Regions from separate parts of the Enterobacter sp. 4974935 genome, predicted to be linked through region 3. Evidence: predicted binding sites of a transcription regulator. Region 3 holds the regulator's gene; each other region holds the start of a gene.

What was found. The regulator PhoB, encoded in region 3, activates phosphate uptake and scavenging genes when phosphate is short. The targets are predictions, from matches to a motif close to CTGTCATAAAACTGNCNNAT.
Region 1: a site for PhoB is predicted at 4,713-4,732, ahead of kdgR (DNA-binding transcriptional regulator KdgR). Genes of this name have one in related genera too.
Region 2: a site for PhoB is predicted at 4,283-4,302, ahead of glpT (glycerol-3-phosphate transporter). Genes of this name have one in related genera too.

The regions. Positions count from the first base shown of each region.
Region 1 is NZ_JBZWGT010000003.1:1,638,896-1,645,298, forward strand. Features, by position in the region: gene proQ (RNA chaperone ProQ) at 1-77, shown strand, start outside; gene prc (carboxy terminal-processing peptidase) at 97-2,145, shown strand; gene htpX (protease HtpX) at 2,339-3,220, shown strand; gene AC4OVS_RS08990 (MFS transporter) at 3,272-4,645, opposite strand; gene kdgR (DNA-binding transcriptional regulator KdgR) at 4,824-5,615, shown strand; gene AC4OVS_RS09000 (YobH family protein) at 5,679-5,918, opposite strand; gene mgrB (PhoP/PhoQ regulatory lipoprotein MgrB) at 6,079-6,222, shown strand; gene AC4OVS_RS09010 (YebO family protein) at 6,297-6,403, shown strand, end outside.
Region 2 is NZ_JBZWGT010000003.1:1,242,903-1,249,305, forward strand. Features, by position in the region: gene AC4OVS_RS07165 (nicotinamide mononucleotide deamidase-related protein YfaY) at 1-105, shown strand, start outside; gene glpC (anaerobic glycerol-3-phosphate dehydrogenase subunit GlpC) at 137-1,327, opposite strand; gene glpB (glycerol-3-phosphate dehydrogenase subunit GlpB) at 1,324-2,541, opposite strand; gene glpA (anaerobic glycerol-3-phosphate dehydrogenase subunit A) at 2,531-4,159, opposite strand; gene glpT (glycerol-3-phosphate transporter) at 4,409-5,761, shown strand; gene glpQ (glycerophosphodiester phosphodiesterase) at 5,773-6,403, shown strand, end outside.
Region 3 is NZ_JBZWGT010000003.1:3,382,317-3,388,719, forward strand. Features, by position in the region: gene phoR (phosphate regulon sensor histidine kinase PhoR) at 105-1,400, opposite strand; gene phoB (phosphate response regulator transcription factor PhoB) at 1,422-2,111, opposite strand; gene sbcD (exonuclease subunit SbcD) at 2,299-3,504, shown strand; gene sbcC (exonuclease subunit SbcC) at 3,501-6,403, shown strand, end outside.

The sequences.
Region 1 (6,403 bases), 1.7 Mb from region 3:
TCACCAAAGATGGCGTTCGTGTACAGCTGACTTCTGGTATGTCAATGATTGTACGCGCAGAACACTTGTTGTTCTGAAACGGAGGCCGAGCCTGGCATGAACACTTTTTTTAAGCTCACCGCGCTGGCTGGCCTGTTTGCTATAACAGGCCACGCTTTCGCTGTGGACGATATTACGCGTGTTGATCAAATTCCGGTTCTTAAGGAAGAAACTCAGCACGCGACGGTGAGTGAGCGCGTGACGTCGCGCTTTACTCGTTCGCACTATCGTCAGTTCGATCTCGATCAGGCCTTTTCGGCCAAAATCTTTGACCGTTATCTGAACTTGCTGGATTACAGCCATAACGTACTGCTGGCCAGCGATGTCGAACAGTTCGCTAAACGCAAATCCGAAGTGGGTGATGAGCTGCGCTCCGGAAAGCTGGATCTTTTCTACGATCTGTACAACTTATCGCAAAAGCGCCGTTTTGAGCGTTATCAATACGCGCTGAAAGTGCTGGAACGTCCGATGGACTTCACCGGCAACGACACCTTTAATCTGGACCGCAGCAAAGCGCCATGGCCGAAAGATGAGGCTGAACTGAATGCGCTGTGGGACGGAAAAGTCAAATATGACGAACTGAGCCTCAAGCTCACAGGCAAAGACGAGAAAGAGATCCGTGAGACGTTAAACCGTCGCTACAAATTCGCAATTCGTCGTCTGGCGCAGACCAACAGTGAAGATGTTTTCTCGCTGGCGATGACCGCGTTTGCGCACGAAATTGATCCGCACACTAATTATCTCTCTCCACGTAACACCGAACAGTTCAATACCGAAATGAGCCTGTCTCTGGAAGGTATCGGTGCTGTGCTTCAGATGGATGATGACTACACCGTTATCAACTCCATGGTGGCCGGTGGCCCTGCGTCGAAAAGCAAAGCGATCAGCGTAGGCGACCGTATTGTCGGTGTAGGACAAACCGGAAAGAGCATGGTGGACGTGATTGGCTGGCGACTTGATGACGTAGTTGCGCTGATCAAAGGGCCGAAGGGCAGCAAAGTTCGCCTGGAGATCCTGCCTGCCGGAAAGGGGACCAAAACCCGTATCGTTACTCTGACCCGTGAGCGTATCCGTCTGGAAGATCGCGCGGTGAAAATGTCGGTGAAAACCGTGGGTAAAGAGAAGGTTGGCGTTCTGGATATCCCTGGCTTCTACGTTGGCCTGACCGATGATGTAAAAGTGCAGCTCCAGAAGCTTGAAAAGCAGAATGTCAGCAGTGTGATCATCGACCTGCGCAGCAACGGCGGCGGGGCATTGACCGAGGCCGTCTCGCTCTCCGGGCTGTTTATCCCGTCTGGCCCGGTGGTTCAGGTGCGCGATAACAACGGTAAAGTGCGTGAAGATGCCGATACCGATGGCGTGGTCTACTATAAGGGTCCGCTGGTGGTGCTGGTCGATCGCTTCAGCGCCTCTGCATCGGAAATCTTCGCTGCTGCCATGCAGGATTACGGCCGGGCGTTAATCGTCGGCGAACCGACGTTTGGCAAGGGCACCGTTCAGCAGTACCGCTCTCTGAACCGTATTTACGACCAGATGCTGCGTCCTGAATGGCCGGCGCTGGGCTCAGTACAGTACACCATTCAGAAGTTTTACCGTGTTAACGGCGGCAGTACGCAGCGCAAAGGCGTGACGCCGGACATCATGATGCCGACAGGTACCGAAGAGACGGAAACGGGCGAGAAGTTTGAAGATAACGCGCTGCCGTGGGATAGCATTGATGCCGCGACATTCGTGAAATCGGGTGATATGAAACAGTTCGGTCCGGAACTGCTGAAAAATCACAACGACCGCATCGGGAAGGATCCGGAATTCCAGTACATCATGAAGGACATCGCGCGTTTCAACGCTCTGAAAGCGAAACGGAACATTGTCTCTCTGAACTACGCCCAGCGTGAGAAAGAGAACAATGAAGATGACGCGACACGTCTGGCGCGTATCAACGATCGCTTCAAACGTGAAGGCAAGCCTCTGCTCAAAAAACTGGACGATCTGCCTAAGGATTACCAGGAGCCCGATCCGTATCTGGACGAGACGGTGCATATCGCGCTTGATCTCGCGAAGCTGGAAAAAGAGAAACCTGCCGTACAACCTGCTCCGACAAAATAATCCCCCAACAGGCACAAGAAATTGTGCCTGTTTCTTTTTGTTCCTCATCCTTCCGTCAGGCAGATTTCCAATTGTGTAAAGTTGTGTCTTTCTGGTGACTTACGCCGTCTGGATGCTTGAAAATAGCCGCAATACCCATACGATGTGGGTAATCGCATAGTGCGTTTTGTTAAACTGAGGTTAAAAGAATATTATGATGCGAATCGCGCTCTTCCTGCTCACCAACCTGGCGGTGATGGTGGTATTCGGGCTGGTGCTAAGCCTGACGGGAATTCAGTCGAGCAGCGTTCAGGGTCTGTTGATTATGGCGCTGCTGTTTGGTTTCGGCGGCTCTTTCATTTCACTGCTGATGTCGAAGTGGATGGCACTGAAATCCGTGGGCGGTGAAGTTATTGAGCAGCCGCGTAACGATATGGAACAGTGGTTGATGAGCACGGTTGCTCAGCAGTCAAAGCAGGCGGGCATAGCCATGCCGCAGGTGGCGATCTACCACGCGCCGGATATCAACGCGTTTGCTACCGGTGCGCGTCGTGACGCGTCCCTGGTGGCCGTCAGTACCGGTCTGCTGCAAAACATGAGCCGTGACGAAGCGGAAGCGGTTATTGCTCACGAGATCAGCCACATCGCTAACGGCGATATGGTCACCATGACCTTGATCCAGGGCGTGGTGAACACCTTCGTTATCTTTATTTCCCGTATTCTGGCGCAGATTGCTGCCGGATTTATGGGTGGCAACCGTGATGAGGGTGAAGAGAGCAACGGTAACCCGCTGATCTATTTTGCTGTTTCAATGGTGCTGGAGCTGGTGTTCGGTATCCTGGCAAGCATCATTACCATGTGGTTCTCCCGTCATCGTGAGTTCCACGCGGATGCCGGTTCTGCGAAACTGGTGGGTCGTGAGAAGATGATTGCTGCGCTGCAACGTCTGAAAACCAGCTACGAGCCGCAGGAAGCAAACAGCATGATGGCCTTCTGCATCAATGGTAAATCAAAGTCGCTGAGCGAGCTGTTTATGTCACACCCGCCGCTGGATAAACGTATTGAAGCGCTGCGAAGCGGCGAATACCTGAAATAATACCCGCCGGATGAAAAAAAACCGGGCAGGAGACAATCTCCGCCCGGTTTTTTATGCCTGCGCCTTTGGCTGGGTCACACGAAGGCCGCTAATGATAGCCGCGAGGGTCGCCAGTGTCCCTGCGGTAATCAGCGCAACGTGTGTCGCATTTTGCCCGGCAAGGTTAAACATCAACGCCACCATTGCGGCCCCGGTGCTTTGCCCTAATAGTCTTGCCGTACCCAGCATCCCGCTGGCGCCACCGCTGCGATGACGTGGGGCAGAGGTGATAATTGTGTGGTTGTTAGGTGACTGGAACAGACCAAAACCTGCCCCGCACAGGATCATGCGCCAGATAATATCCAGATCCCCCGGCGAGGAGGGCAGGAGCGACAGCGCAAACAGTCCTGCTGCCATGACGATCAGCCCGATAGCCCCCAGCAGTCCGGCATGAACGCGCTCAATAAGGTACCCGGCCAGCGGGGCCATCACCATGGTTGCCAAAGGCCAGGGCGTGAGCAGCAAGCCTGTTTCCACTTCCGAACGGCCAAGCACGCTCTGCAAAAAGAATGGCAGCGCAACCAGCGCCAGCATCTGGGCGCAGAACGAGCAAATGGAGGTACAAATTGATAGCGAAAACAGCGGAATACGCAGCAAATCGACCGGCAGTAACGGCACGGGCAGCGCCAGCTGGCGTCGTACAAAGAAAAAGCCGATGATAAGCAGGGCAACGATTTCTGCGGCAATGAGCGACAAAGACTGTCCCTGCGCAAATCCGCTCAGCGCAGTAATCAGCAGGCCAAAGGTCAGCGCGTTCATCACAGCGCTGGGCAGGTCAAAACGTGGCATGGTGTTTTTCGGACCATTTTCCGGAAGATAGCGCAGGGCGAAGAAGATCGCCACAATGCCCAGCGGCACGTTAATGGCAAACAGCCACTGCCACGAGGCAACGGACAGAATGGCGGCGGCAATCGTCGGCCCGGCGGCGGACGACACGGCCACAATAAAGGAGTTAATGCCCATGCCGCGCCCCAGATGGCGATGAGGATAGATAAGCCGTATCAGGGCCGTGTTCACGCTCATTAGCGCCGCACCGCCAAAACCCTGTGCGATACGCGCAAGCGTAAGGGTGTGCAGTGAATCGGAAAGGGCACAGAAGAGCGAGGTGAGAGTAAAGACCACCAGCCCGCACTGATAAACCCGGCGATAACCAAACATATCGCCCAGGAAAGAGAGTGACAAAAGGGAAATCACAATCGCTATCTGGTACGCGTTCACAATCCAGATGGAGCTTGCCGGAGAAGCATTAAGGTCTTTGGCAATGGTAGGAAGAGCCACATTGGCAATCGCACCGTCAAGGACAGCCATCGAAATGCCGATGACAATAGTGGCTATTGCCCCGTACCGCTGTGGTAAGGGCAGGCCATCAGAAACGTTTTTTTGCATGGGAAAAGAATGACTCAGTGTGAAATTATTTTCAGAGTAACTATTTTAGCATCGTTATTTCGGTTTTATGTCGCAGATTTGTAACGAAGTAAACCCAGATAGATTGCAGCGCGCATCACACGAATTTATAATAAAAACCGGTTCTGATTTTTATAAAACACTCTCCATGAGGTGATAAATGGCAATCGCAGATTTGGATAAGCAGCCAGATTCTGTTTCTTCCGTGCTGAAGGTGTTTGGCATCTTGCAGGCGCTCGGAGAAGAGCGTGAAATTGGTATTACAGAGTTGTCGCAGCGTGTGATGATGTCGAAAAGCACCGTTTATCGCTTTTTGCAGACGATGAAATCATTGGGTTATGTCGCGCAGGAAGGAGAATCAGAAAAATATTCTCTGACCCTGAAACTGTTTGAATTGGGCGCCCGCGCCTTGCAGAACGTGGATCTGATCCGCAGCGCTGACATTCAGATGCGTGAACTTTCGCGGTTGACGAAAGAGACCATTCACCTCGGCGCACTGGATGAAGACAGCATCGTTTACATCCACAAAATTGACTCCATGTACAACCTGCGCATGTATTCACGCATCGGTCGTCGTAACCCGCTGTACAGTACCGCAATTGGTAAAGTCCTGCTGGCCTGGCGCGATCGTGAAGAGGTTAAGCAAATCCTTGACGGTGTGGAATACAAACGCAGCACCGATCGCACGATTACCAGTACGGATGAACTACTGAGCGTGCTGGATAAAGTGCGTGAGCAGGGTTATGGGGAAGATAACGAAGAGCAGGAAGAAGGGTTGCGCTGCATCGGTGTGCCGGTGTTTGACCGCTTCGGCGTTGTCATTGCGGGACTGAGCATCTCTTTCCCAACGCTGCGTTTCTCCGAAGAGCGTCTTCATGAGTATGTGGCAATTCTGCATACCGCAGCGCGCAAAATTTCAGAGCAGATGGGCTATAACGAATACCCGTTCTGATCAATGCCTCCAATAAAAACGCCGCACTCTTGCGGCGTTTTTGTAAGCGAAATTTAGCTCTGATTAGCCGTTATCCACCACAACAGATGATTTACGCAGCACAGGACAGTTGGTTAACCCGATGATCCCGCTGTCGGAATGGATGTACTGAGCCGTGCTTACCCCCTGGGCGGTGAGATATTTACACTGAATACCCAAACCCGCGGCATTCTCTTTGCTTCCCATTAATACGCCATACCCACTTAACAGCAGGCCGATCCACACAAGTGCCAGTACAATTATCGTACGAACGAGTAAACGCATCGATGCCTCTTTTTTCTTTGTTGTCATGGAGTAAGCGTAACGGGTTTACGCAGTGAAACAAGTGCACGATTCCGAAAAGCGTCTGTTGAAGGTACAGTTAGCCCCTGTTTAAGATAGCCGTGATAACCTGGCTACATCAGGTCATAAGACGGAGTGTGGAGTGAAAAAAATACGCTGGGTAATTCTGATTATAGTGCTGATAGCATGCGTGGTGCTGTGGACGCAGACTATCAATGTGATGTGCGATCAGGATGTACAGTTCTTTAGCGGCATTTGTTCAATCAATAAATTTATCCCCTGGTAGTGGCTATTTTTGCACTGAGCGATGTCCTTACGTGGCTGCAGTGGTAAAATGACTGTTTTTACTGAGGTGGTGAAATGGGTGAGTTAATGAATTCGGGGCTGCTGAGCATTGCATCCCTGGTAATGTCTTTAGTGGTGCTGGTTGTTGGACTGGTGCTGTGGTTCTTCGTTAATCGCGCCAG
Region 2 (6,403 bases), 2.1 Mb from region 3:
TGCGCGATGATGGCGCTGAACATGCTGCGCCGCTGGCTGAACGGGAAAGAGGTCGCCAGCGAGCACGGCTGGATCAACGTCGTGGAATCGCTGTTTGTAGAGTGAGAATGTGCCGGGGGAGTGTCCCCGGCAACGGTTACGCCAGTGCGTTTGCCAGCAAGGTAATGGGATGTTCACAGCGTTTGCTGGTGGACATCTCGATCTGCCACTTGCAGGTTTCACAATCCGTCACCACGATATCTGCGCCGCTCTCTTCAATCTGCCGGAACAGCGGCGCGCCAATGGCCTGTGACGTTGGGTAGTTTTCACGCTTGAATCCGTAGGTGCCAGCGATGCCACAGCAGCGTGAGTCCAGCACCGTCAGCTCCAGCCCCGGGATCAGCCGCAGCAGCTCCAGCGTATAGATCGACCAGCCCATCTTCTCCATATGACATGGCGTGTGATACACCACCTTCAGCGGCAATTTGCCCAGCGGTAACGTCTGCCCACTGTCAAGCTTGCGCCAGAGAAAGCGGGTCGCCAGCTCAATGTGCTCGCGCAGGCCGGTGTTATCCACCTCCAGCAGATGCGGATATTCATCGCGCAGCGTGAAGGTACAGGTTGACGACGTCGCCAGTACCGGTATCCCTTTGTCGACGATCGCCTCACGTAAAGAGGTGACGTTGCTTTTCGCCTGCCTGCGCGCTTTGTCGGTAAAACCGTTGGCAATCAGCGGAACGCCGCAGCACTTCTCTTTGCTCAGCAGCTGAACGCCCGTCCCCATGGCGTTCAGCACTTTCAGCAGGTCTTTTCCCAGCTGCGGATGGTTGTAGTTCACGTAGCAGCCGTGGAAGAAGGCAACCTGCTCAGCGAACTGCGCCTGTTCTGCCGCCACGGATTTATACCAGCGGCGGAAGGTGCCGTGAGAATATTTCGGCAGACTGCGGTGATGGTCGATTTTGAGCGTAGCATCCAGCAGTCTGCGCACCGGCTTCAGGGCGGTGGCGGCATTGACGACCGGCGCGAAAGGCGCCGAGAGGCTGCCCATCAGATCGGTGTGGCTTAGTATCGCGTCGCGCAGCGTCGGTTTTTGCGTACTGTAGCGGGCGCGGGCGCGCTGGATGATATCGCCTATTTTCACGTCCGACGGGCAGGCAACTTCGCAGCGTTTACAGTTGATACAGTATTTCAGCGCCTCGTCGTAGAGCGCGCCGTCCTTCAGGCGCAGACGTTCCCCGTCGGGGCCGGCCTGTTTCGGGCCGGGATAGCGCGGATCGACGCCGCTGACCGGGCAAACCGTGGTGCAGACCGTGCATTTGATACAGCTTTCAAATCGGGTGTCGTTCATTGTGCTCCCTCCCTGCGCTGGATAATCTGCTCCGCGACATGCAGCGCGGTGACGGCGCAGACGCCGCCACCGCAGCCCTGTGCCACGGGATCGTACCCGCCCAGAACCGAGCCGATGGCGTAAAGATTTTCAACCGGTTCCCCGCCCAGCTGCGGGCGCAGCTGGGTATCGACGATCACGCCGAACTGCTGCCAGGGCTGCGGGGTGAAGAAATCGCTTTGATACCAGTCCGCGCGGGAAGCGCTTTGCCGGACATCCAGCCCGAGAATTGCCTCACGCACGCCATCCCGGCTGCTCAGCAGACCGTTACTGAAGAAGCTGCCGCTTGCCAGCACCGTATAGCGTGCACGAAGCGGGATGTCGCCGTGGTTGCGGGTCCAGATTTCGCTTACCGCGCCCTCTGCCAGGGTGATTTTTTTCACCTCGTCGCCTGCCAACCAGACGCCACCCTGGGCGACAAACTGACGTTGAAGCTGGGTATGCAGACGAATGCCGGGCACGGAAGGGGGGAGCGTCGGCAGTAAACCGAGCGTACAGGGCAGGCGCGCCGAGAGCCAGCGCCAGAGCCGGTTGTCCGTTAAGCCAAAACAGGCGGGCATAAACAGGGCGTCGCAGGTCTCGCCGAGCGGTTGAAGCGCTGCGTACAGCTGCGGCCAGTAGCGTTCATTATCAAGCAGGCGGGCAATGTTCACCGCACGAAACTCGCTGGGGTTTTCGCGCAGCACGTCGTGCTCGGGGAGATCAATCTCCGCCGTATCCACCTGAATCCCTTGCTGTCTGAGAGACGCGGCGGCAAGATGCGGCTGGAAATCGAGGAAACCGCTGATCCCTACCACGCGCACGCGCCCGGCAGCGATGGGGGCGACAGGCACCTCTTCCGGGCTAAGCCAGGCGGCGCGCAGAGTGCCGAGCGGCGTGACGCGCTGATGATTTTGCTCGGCGTCACCCTGCATGCGTGCGCCGCAGGCGGTCAGCAGGTGTTCGGTTTCGCAGGCAAAGCGGGCCATATTCTCTGCGCCCGTCAGGCGGTAGGGATGTTCAGGCGGCAGATCGGCGAACGATAGCGCGCCCAGTAAATCCAGCGAGCCGGAGGAGAAGTGCAGGGCACTTTGACCGCGAGTGACAATGGCGCAGCGCAGACCCCGCTGCGTCAGTTTGAGACCGCACAGCAGGCCCGCCAGCCCTCCACCCACAATCACGGTATCAAATTTCATGGTTGTGCTCCTTCTCCAGACCGCAAAGTCCCTGATAGACCCAGCGGGTAAACTCACTTTCGCGCAGGGCATCGCCCCAGGCGACGGGCTGAATGCCTTTCCAGCGCTCATTTAAAAAATCGCTGAGCTGGGCGAGCGACTGGGTTGAGGAGGTGGCATGAAAACGTTGTAGCAGCCCGGCGGCACGGCAGGCGCACAGTTCCCCCTGACAGGTGCCCATCCCGACTCGCGTGCGGCGGCGTAAATCAAGCAGGTTGTTCACCGTCAGGTTTTCCACGGCATATTGCACCTCGCCTGCGGTCACGGCTTCGCATTCGCACACCAGACTGCGGCTGAGTCGCCCTTCACCAAGCCAGGTCGGGGTGCGGTCGCCGTGGCGGTAAATCGCCGAACCGCGAAGCGGGGCAGGAAGTGAAATGATTTTGTGCAGCGTTTTTTCTGTCGATTGCTGCGAGCCGGGCAGAGCCTGTTCCGCCGTCACGCACGGCGCGGTGTTGCCGAGCTTACGGCAGACGGCATCGGTGGCCCACTCCGCCATCAGCCGGTAGGTCATCAGCTTGCCGCCGGTAATGGTGATAAACCCGTCCATGCCGTCGCGTTCGGCGTGATCGAGCAGCACGATGCCGCGGCTGACGTTACGCCCGCTCGGATCGTTGTCGCTGGCGATGAGGGGACGCACGCCCGCGTAGGCACGCAGAATACGCGTCTGCGCCATCACCGGGGCCAGCTTTTCCCCTTCGCGCAGCAGAATATCCACCTCTTCGGCGGTAACGCGGTTGTAATCAATTTCGCTGTAGTCCACATGCATTGAGGTCGTGCCGATCAACGAAATGGTGTCCCCCGGCACGAGGATGTCGGCGTCAGACGGTTTACGGCAGCGGTTGATGACATGGTTATTGATGCGATGGTCGAGGATCAGCAGCGAGCCTTTGGCCGGGAACATGCGGACGGATAAATCGGCGTATTCCGCGATGCGCTGGCCCCAGATCCCTGCCGCGTTGACCACGACGGTGGCATACAGCTCGCGGTGTTCATTGTACTGCGTATCACACACGCGCACCCCGCGCACGGTATTACCTTCACGAATAAGCCCGGTGACGTGATGCCCGGTCAGGATCTGTGCGCCGTGTTCCCGCGCGTCGAGCATATTGGCGGCGGTCAGGCGGAAAGGATCAATGGTTCCGTCAGGCACTTTTACCGCGCCCAGTAATGCCGGGTTCACCGAGGGTTCCAGACGGCACGCCTGCGCAGGATCGAGCGCCTCGGCCTGAATGCCTGCCGCCGTGCAGGCGGTGATAAAGGTTTGCTGAAAGCCGAGGTCATCCTCGGGAAGGGTGATAAAAAGGCCGTTGGTCGGTTCAACGCAGTGGCGGGCGATGCGCCTGAGGATCTGGTTTTCAGCAATACACTCGCGCGCGGACTCAGCGTCAGTGACCGCATAGCGGGCGCCGCTGTGCAACAGACCGTGGTTACGCCCCGTTGCGCCGGTGGCGATGTCGTGGCGTTCCAGAAGCGTGACGCTCAATCCCCGCAGGGCGCAGTCGCGTGCGATGCCGGCACCCGTCGCGCCACCGCCAATGATAATCACATCGCTGAAGCGTGGATCGTGAATTGTCATTGCCTTTCCTCTATGTTCGTTTTTTAGCATTTAGCCACATTGATCGTGTGGTTTGTTTGATTTCGAACATAAACGCGCGAAATTCGAAAGTGAAACGTGATTTCATGCGCTTTTTTGCGCATTCTGTCATATTTCTGTAACAATCTGTGCGTTGATTCACAGTAACATTCACCGTGATTTCTTAACATCGCCGCCTCTGTAGCCGGGCGCGAGATGCCCGGTCATTTTTGAAAGGCCACGGAGGCTGTTATGCTCAGTATCTTTAAACCTGCGCCACACCGGGCGCGACTGCCAGAGGCAGAGATTGATCCTCTCTACCGCCGTCTGCGTTGGCAAATCTTCCTCGGGATCTTCTTCGGGTATGCGGCGTACTATCTGGTACGTAAAAACTTTGCGCTCGCCATGCCGTACCTGGTGGAACAAGGCTTCTCCCGCGGCGATCTGGGCTTTGCGCTGTCGGGGATCTCCATCGCGTACGGTTTTTCGAAGTTCATTATGGGGTCGGTGTCGGATCGCTCGAATCCGCGCGTGTTCCTGCCCGCCGGTCTGATCCTCGCGGCAGCGGTGATGCTGTTCATGGGCTTTGTGCCATGGGCGACCTCCAGCATTGCCGTCATGTTCGTACTGCTGTTCCTCTGCGGCTGGTTCCAGGGGATGGGGTGGCCGCCATGCGGACGTACCATGGTGCACTGGTGGTCACAGAAAGAGCGCGGTGGGATTGTATCGGTCTGGAACTGCGCGCATAACGTCGGGGGCGGGCTTCCGCCGCTGCTGTTCCTGCTGGGGATGGCCTGGTTCAACGACTGGCACGCGGCGCTCTATATGCCTGCCTTTGGCGCCATTCTGGTGGCGATTATCGCCTTCGCCCTGATGCGCGACACGCCGCAGTCCTGCGGCCTGCCGCCGATTGAAGAGTACAAAAACGACTACCCGGATGATTACAGCGAGAAGCACGAAGAAGAGCTGACCGCGAAACAGATCTTCATGAAGTATGTGCTGCCAAACAAGCTGCTGTGGTACATCGCGGTGGCGAACGTGTTTGTCTACCTGCTGCGCTACGGCATCCTCGACTGGTCCCCGACTTACCTGAAAGAGGTGAAGCACTTCGCGCTGGATAAATCCTCCTGGGCCTATTTCCTGTATGAATACGCGGGCATTCCCGGCACGCTGATCTGCGGCTGGATGTCGGACAAAGTGTTTAAGGGCAACCGTGGGGCGACGGGCGTGTTCTTTATGACGCTGGTGACCATCGCGACGGTCGTTTACTGGCTTAACCCGCCGGGTAATCCGGGTGTGGATATGGCCTGTATGATCGTAATCGGCTTCCTGATTTATGGTCCGGTTATGCTGATCGGCCTGCACGCGCTGGAGCTGGCGCCGAAGAAAGCGGCAGGCACGGCGGCAGGCTTTACCGGTCTGTTTGGCTACCTCGGCGGTTCAGTGGCGGCAAGTGCCATCGTCGGTTACACCGTCGATTTCTTCGGCTGGGACGGTGGCTTTATGGTGATGATTGGCGGCAGCGTGCTGGCGGTTCTGCTGTTGATCGTCGTGATGATCGGTGAAAAACGTCACCATGCCGAGGTGCTGGCGCGTCGTCAGTAAGGAGCATTGCGATGAAATTAACTCAGTTAGCGACAGGCCTGCTGCTGGCGGGCCTGATGACAGGCTCCGCGCTGGCGGCGGATAAAATCGTGATCGCCCACCGTGGCGCCAGCGGTTATCTGCCGGAGCATACGCTGCCGGCAAAAGCGATGGCCTATGCCCAGGGCGCGGATTATCTGGAGCAGGATCTGGTGATGACGAAGGACGACCAGCTGGTCGTTCTGCATGACCACTATCTTGACCGCGTGACGGACGTGGCGGAGCGTTTCCCGAACCGCGCCCGTAAAGATGGCCGCTACTACGCCATCGACTTCACGCTGGCGGAGATCCGCTCGCTGAAGTTTACCGAGGGCTTCGAGATTGAGAACGGTAAGAAGGTGCAGGTCTATCCGGGGCGTTTCCCGATGGGCAAGTCTGACTTCCGTATTCACACCTTCGAAGAGGAGATCGAGTTTGTTCAGGGGCTGAACCACTCGACGGGCAAAAATATCGGTATCTACCCGGAAATCAAAGCGCCGTGGTTCCACCATCAGGAAGGAAAAGACATTGCCGCGAAGACGCTGGAGGTACTGAAAAAGTACGGCTACACCAGCAAGCAGGATAAGGTTTTCCTGCAATGTTTCGATGCCGCGGAACTGAAGC
Region 3 (6,403 bases):
AAAAAAGCACCAGCCGTATAATATTCACTCGCGTTTCGCTTGACTGCAAAGCAAACGGGCCAGCAATCGCTGGCCCGTGGAAAGGTAGCCTGACACACACGCTGTCAGGCACTTTTTTTGGCAATTAATCGTTCCGGAATCACGAAGCTAAAGCGCGTGCCCTTACCCAGGGTGCTTTCGATATTGAGCCGGCTTTCGTGGTGGCTGACGGCATGCTTCACAATTGCCAGCCCCAGTCCGCTCCCGCCGGTCTGCCGCGAGCGCGCCTTATCCACCCGGTAGAACCGTTCGGTGAGACGCGGGAGGTGTTCAGGCCCAATCCCCGGCCCGTTGTCCTCGACGCTAAACTCAGCCCCTGCCGGAGTATGCTGCCACCGCACCGCGATATGCGTCCCTGTCGGGGTATGATTCACGGCGTTATAGACCAGGTTTGAGATAGCGCTTCGCAGCTCATCTTCACTGCCGAGCACTTTCAGCGTGTTATCAACATCAAAACTCAGGGTGTGTTGATTATGGCTCAGCGTTTGGGCTTCGCGCTCCACCACTCGCAGCATCATCGGCACATCAATGATGTCGTTTAGCGCCAGCGACGGGGCAGCCTCAATTTTTGAAAGCGTTAGTAGCTGTTTGACCAGCCCTTCCATGCGGAACGTCTGTTCCCGCATGGTATGCAGCGCTTTCTCACGCGGCGCCCCCTCAAGCGTTTGCTCCTGCATCATCTCCAGATAGCCCTGAAGCACCGTCAACGGCGTACGCAGCTCGTGGCTGACGTTGGCAAAGAAGTTACGTCTCGCGCCCTCAAGCTGATGCATCTGGGTGACATCCCGCGCCACCATCAGCCACTGCCGATCGCTGTAGGGCATCACGCGAATTTCAAGATGGCGACCGTTATTGAGCTTCAGATTGTGCGGACGACTAAAATCACGCGTTTTCAGATACAGCGTGAACTCGGGATAGCGCAGAAGGTTGAGGATGTTCTGACCGTTATCATCCGGCCAGCGCAGGCCCAACAGCTGCTGTGCGAGGCCATTGCACCAGAAGATGGTCCCTTCTTCCGTCGTCAGGATCACTGCGTCCGGCAGCGACTCCGCGCCGCTGCGAAAGCGTTTTATCAGGCTTCCCAGCTCACGACGGCGCTTTTTATTACGCATCTGCATCTGGTGCAGGCCGTAGAGTAGCGGTTCCCAGCTCCCGCTTCCCGGCGGGGGTGTCATACTTCTGTCGACCCACAGCCACCAGGAAAGACGCAGTAAATTCCAGAAATGCCAGACGAGCAACCCCGTCACGGCCACCAGTAAAAACCACGGCAGATAGCCAAAAATAGCCCCCAGAATGAGGGCCGGAATACAGCATAAGATCAGTTCAAAGACGAGCCTTTTCCATGACAGACGTTCCAGCACGCGTCACACTCCTGTCATTGTTCAGAAACGGGTCGAGAAGCGATAACCCGTGCCGCGGACCGTCTGTACCATGCGATCGTGGCCGCTCAGTTCCAGTGCTTTACGCAGGCGGCGAATATGGACGTCAACCGTTCGGTCTTCGACATAGACGTTAGTTCCCCAGACGTTATTCAGCAACTGTTCGCGGCTGTAAACGCGCTCCGGGTGTGTCATAAAGAAGTGCAGGAGTTTAAATTCGGTGGGGCCCATATCGAGGGGATTTTCACCGGTCATGACCCGGTGTGAGGTAGGATCCAGGCTCAGGCCCTGCATCTCAATCACCTCTTCCACCGCCATCGGTGAAATACGGCGCATCACGGCTTTGATACGCGCCACCAGCTCTTTTGGAGAGAACGGTTTGGTGATGTAATCGTCCGCGCCGGTTTCCAGACCGCGCACGCGATCCTCTTCCTCACCGCGCGCCGTCAGCATCACCACCGGGATATCGCGGGTCATCGCCTCGCGTTTGATATGCTTGATAAACTGCAATCCGGAACCGCCAGGCAGCATCCAGTCCAGCAGGATCAGATCGGGCCAGGGTTCATTCAGCTGGTTCACCGCGCTGTCATAATCTTCCGCTTCAACCGGCTGGAAGCCATTTTGTTCAAGCACGAAGCACACCATTTCACGGATCGGAGCTTCATCTTCTACGACCAGAATACGTCTCGCCATACTTTGCCCTGTCTTATCGTATTTAAGTTACAAGTCTGTAATGCGGCGTCATTATGCGTCAGATTTATGACAGATTTATGAAAAACATTACCACGATAAATAGCAAACTGTTGTTTTATTACAGCGGTTATTTTCCGTTCCCCGAACGTTTATAATCCTGCTTTCTTATTATTGCCACGGATCTCTTATGCGCATACTTCACACCTCAGACTGGCACCTGGGTCAAAATTTTTACAGCAAAAGCCGCGCCGCGGAACATGAAGCGTTCCTGAACTGGCTGCTGGAGACGGCTCAGGCTCACGAGGTGGACGCAATTATTGTGGCGGGCGACATTTTTGATACCGGATCGCCGCCGAGCTATGCGCGTGAGCTGTACAACCGTTTTGTGGTCAACCTCCAGCAAACCGGTTGTCACCTGGTGATTGTCGCCGGAAACCATGACTCGGTGGCGACGCTGAATGAATCCCGCGATATTCTGGCGTTCCTCAATACCACCGTGGTGGCCAGCGCCGGACACGCGCCGCAGATCCTGAAAAAACGTGATGGCACGCCGGGCGCGGTGCTATGCCCAATTCCGTTTTTACGCCCGCGCGATATCGTGCAAAGCCAGGCAGGCCTGTCCGGGAGCGAAAAACAGCAGCATCTGTTGCAGGCCATCACCCGCTATTATCACCAGCAGCATACGGAAGCCTGCGCCCTGCGCGGCGAACAGGCCATTCCGATCGTTGCCACCGGGCACCTCACCACCGTCGGGGCCAGTAAGAGTGATGCGGTGCGCGAGATTTATATCGGTACGCTGGACGCGTTTCCAGCGCAAAACTTTCCTCCCGCCGACTACATTGCCCTCGGGCATATTCACCGGGCCCAGATCGTCGGCGGCTGCGAGCATATTCGCTACTGCGGCTCGCCCATTTCCCTCAGTTTTGACGAAACGGGCAAAGCCAAATCCGTGCATCTGGTGAGCTTCACCGAAGGCAAACTTAGCGCCGTTGAGACGCTTGAGGTGCCGGTCACCCAGCCGCTGGCAGTGCTGAAAGGCGATCTGGCCGCCATTACCGCTCAGCTTGAGCAGTGGCGCGGCGCAGTGCTTAATCCCCCCGTCTGGCTCGATATCGAAATCACCACCGATGACTACCTGTACGATATGCAGCGTAAAATTCAGACGCTGACGGAAGACCTTCCCGTGGAGGTGCTGCTGGTACGTCGCAGCCGCGAGCAGCGCGAGAAAATTCTGCTGAACGCCCAGCGTGAAACGCTTAGCGAACTTCGGGTTGAAGAGGTGTTCGCGCGGCGGCTTGCGCATGAAGAAGTGGACGAGGCCAGGCGCACCAGGCTTAACGAGCTGTTTGCCCATACCTTGCATTCCCTCAATGACGAGGACGAAAACGCATGAAAATTCTGAGCCTGCGTCTGAAAAATCTGAATTCGCTAAAGGGTGAGTGGAAAATCGATTTCACCGCGGAGCCTTTCGCCAGCAATGGGCTGTTTGCCATCACCGGCGCAACCGGCGCGGGTAAAACCACGCTGCTGGATGCCATCTGCCTGGCGCTTTACCACGAAACACCGCGTCTTAATAAGGTCTCTCAGGCACAAAACGACCTGATGACGCGCGATACCGCCGAATGCCTGGCTGAAGTGGAATTTGAGGTCAAAGGCGTTGCTTATCGCGCTTTCTGGAGCCAGAACCGCGCCCGCAACCAGCCAGACGGGAACTTACAGGCACCGCGCGTTGAGCTGGCCCGCTGCGAAGACGGCAAAATTCTGGCCGATAAAGTCACGGATAAGCTGGAACAAACCGCCGCACTCACCGGGCTGGACTATGGTCGCTTTACCCGCTCGATGTTGCTCTCTCAGGGGCAGTTTGCCGCCTTCCTGAATGCTAAACCGAGCGATCGGGCAGAGCTGCTGGAGGAACTGACCGGCACGGAAATTTACGGCCAGATTTCCGCCATGGTTTTTGAAAAACACAAAGCGGCACGCAACGCGCTGGAGATGTGCGAAGCGCAGGCCGCAGGCGTTGTGCTGCTGAGCGAGGAACAGCAGCAGCACTTGCAGCAAAGTTTGCAGGCACTTACTGACGAAGAAAAAATCCTGCTGGCACAGCAGCAGAGCCAACAGAAAGATTTTCAGTGGCTTACGCGTAACGACGAGCTGATACGTGAGCAGCAGCGCGTAGCCGCTTCGCAGCAGCAGGCGCAACAGGCTCTGACGGACGCCGCGCCGCAACTGGCGAAGCTCCAGCTGGCACAGCCCGCCGCCCAGCTACGTCCGCTGTGGGAGTATCAGCAGGAGCAGACCACCCGCCTGGCGCAGACAACAGCGCGAATTGTTGAAGTAAATACTCGCTTACTCGACAGAGCGGCGCAGCGCTCGCGTATTCGCAACGGTGCGCTGCACAACCGTGAACAGTTGCGGACAGAACACACGGTACTGACGCAGTGGCTAACCGAACACGATCGTTTCCGTCAGTGGGGGCAGGAAATTGCCGGCTGGCGGGCGCATTTTACGCAACTGAGTCGCGATAAAAATCAGCTTGTGGCCCAGTCAGCGCGTATGGCTGAGCTTCGTCAGAAACTGGCTGAGATGCCGGAGAGTACGCTGACGCTGACGGCTGAGGATCTCGCGACGGCAATGGAGCAACAGGCACAATCGCGGGCGCTCCGCCAGCGCCTGACTGCGCTTCACGCTCGCTATCAGCCGCTGCAAAAACGGCTGCGCCATAATGCGGAAAGCGTGCAAAAAGCGCAGGCTGAGCAGGCTAAGCTCAATGAAACGCTGATCCTGCGGCGTCAGCAGTTCAAAGAGAAAAATCAGCACTATGCCGACCTGAAAGCGCTCTGTGAGCGTGAGGCAACAATCAAGGATCTTGAGAACTATCGTGCACTGCTCGAAGCGGGTAAACCTTGCCCGCTCTGCGGTTCAAGCGAACACCCGGCAGTTGTGCAGTATCAGGCGCTTGAACTGACCGACAATCAGCGCCGCCGCGACGCGCTGGAGAAAGAGGTTGCCGCGCTAAAAGAGGAAGGATTGCTGGTGCTCGGGCAGGTGAATGCGCTCACCCAACAGATCCAGCGCGAGACAGAGGAAGTACAGGCCCTCTCTCAGGAAGAGCAAGCACTCACTAAAGAGTGGCTGGAGGTCTGCACCTCCCTGAACATAGCGCTGAATATTCAGGATGATATTGCCCCCTGGATGAGCGAACAGGAGCAGTATGAACGCCAGCTGTATCAGCTTAGCCAGCGTCTGACGCTGCAAAACCAGCTCAATGAACAGGAAGATCAGGCGCGCCAGTACCAGCAGCAGCTGACGGCGACGCGTCAGGCGCTGGCAGCCTCGCTAGAGTCGCTGTCGCTTAGCGTGCCCGATGAAGGGGCCGAAAGCGCCTGGCTGAGCGCACGCGAAGCTGAATATACCCGCTGGCAGGAAAAACAGGCCCAGCACGGTACGATTCAGGAACGTATTAACGCCCTGATGCCCATCCTGGAGACGCTGCCGGATTCTGATGACGCAGAAGCCGACGCGGTTATCCCTGAGAACTGGCGCGGCATCCATGACGAATGCGTGTCGCTACAAAGCCAGCTCGCCACCCTACAGCAGCAGGAGACGCTTGAGCGTGAACGGCTTCAGCAGTCGCAGGCTCAGTTCAGCGCCGCGCTGACCGCGAGCTGCTTTGCCAGTCAGGAGGCATTTCTCTCCGCCCTGCTGGATGAAGCGTCGATCCGCCAGCTTGAACAACAAAAGCAGACGCTGGAGAACCAGCTCCAGCAGGCCACGGCGCTCTCCGTACAGGCAAACCAGCAGCTTCAGGCGCATCAGGCACAACGCCCGGAGGGGCTGGAAACCGACGCCGCAACCCTTCAGGCGCAGTTACACCAGCTGGCGCAACAGCTTCGTGAAAACACCACGCGTCAGGGGGAGATCCGCCAGCAGCTCAAACAGGACGCCGATAACCGTCTGCACCAGCAGGCGCTTATGCAGCAGATTGAGGAGGCGGCGCGTCAGGCTGACGACTGGGGCTATCTCAATGCGCTGATAGGCTCCAGCACCGGCGATAAATTCCGTAAATTCGCCCAGGGGCTGACGCTGGATAATCTGGTGTGGCTTGCCAACCAGCAGCTCAACCGTCTGCATGGCCGCTATCTGCTTCAGCGTAAAGCAAGCGACGCGCTGGAGCTGGAGGTGGTTGATACCTGGCAGGCCGATGCGGTACGCGATACCCGTACCCTATCCGGCGGGGAAAGTTTCCTCGTCAGTCTGGCGCTGGCTTTAGCGCTTTCCGATCTGGTCAGTCA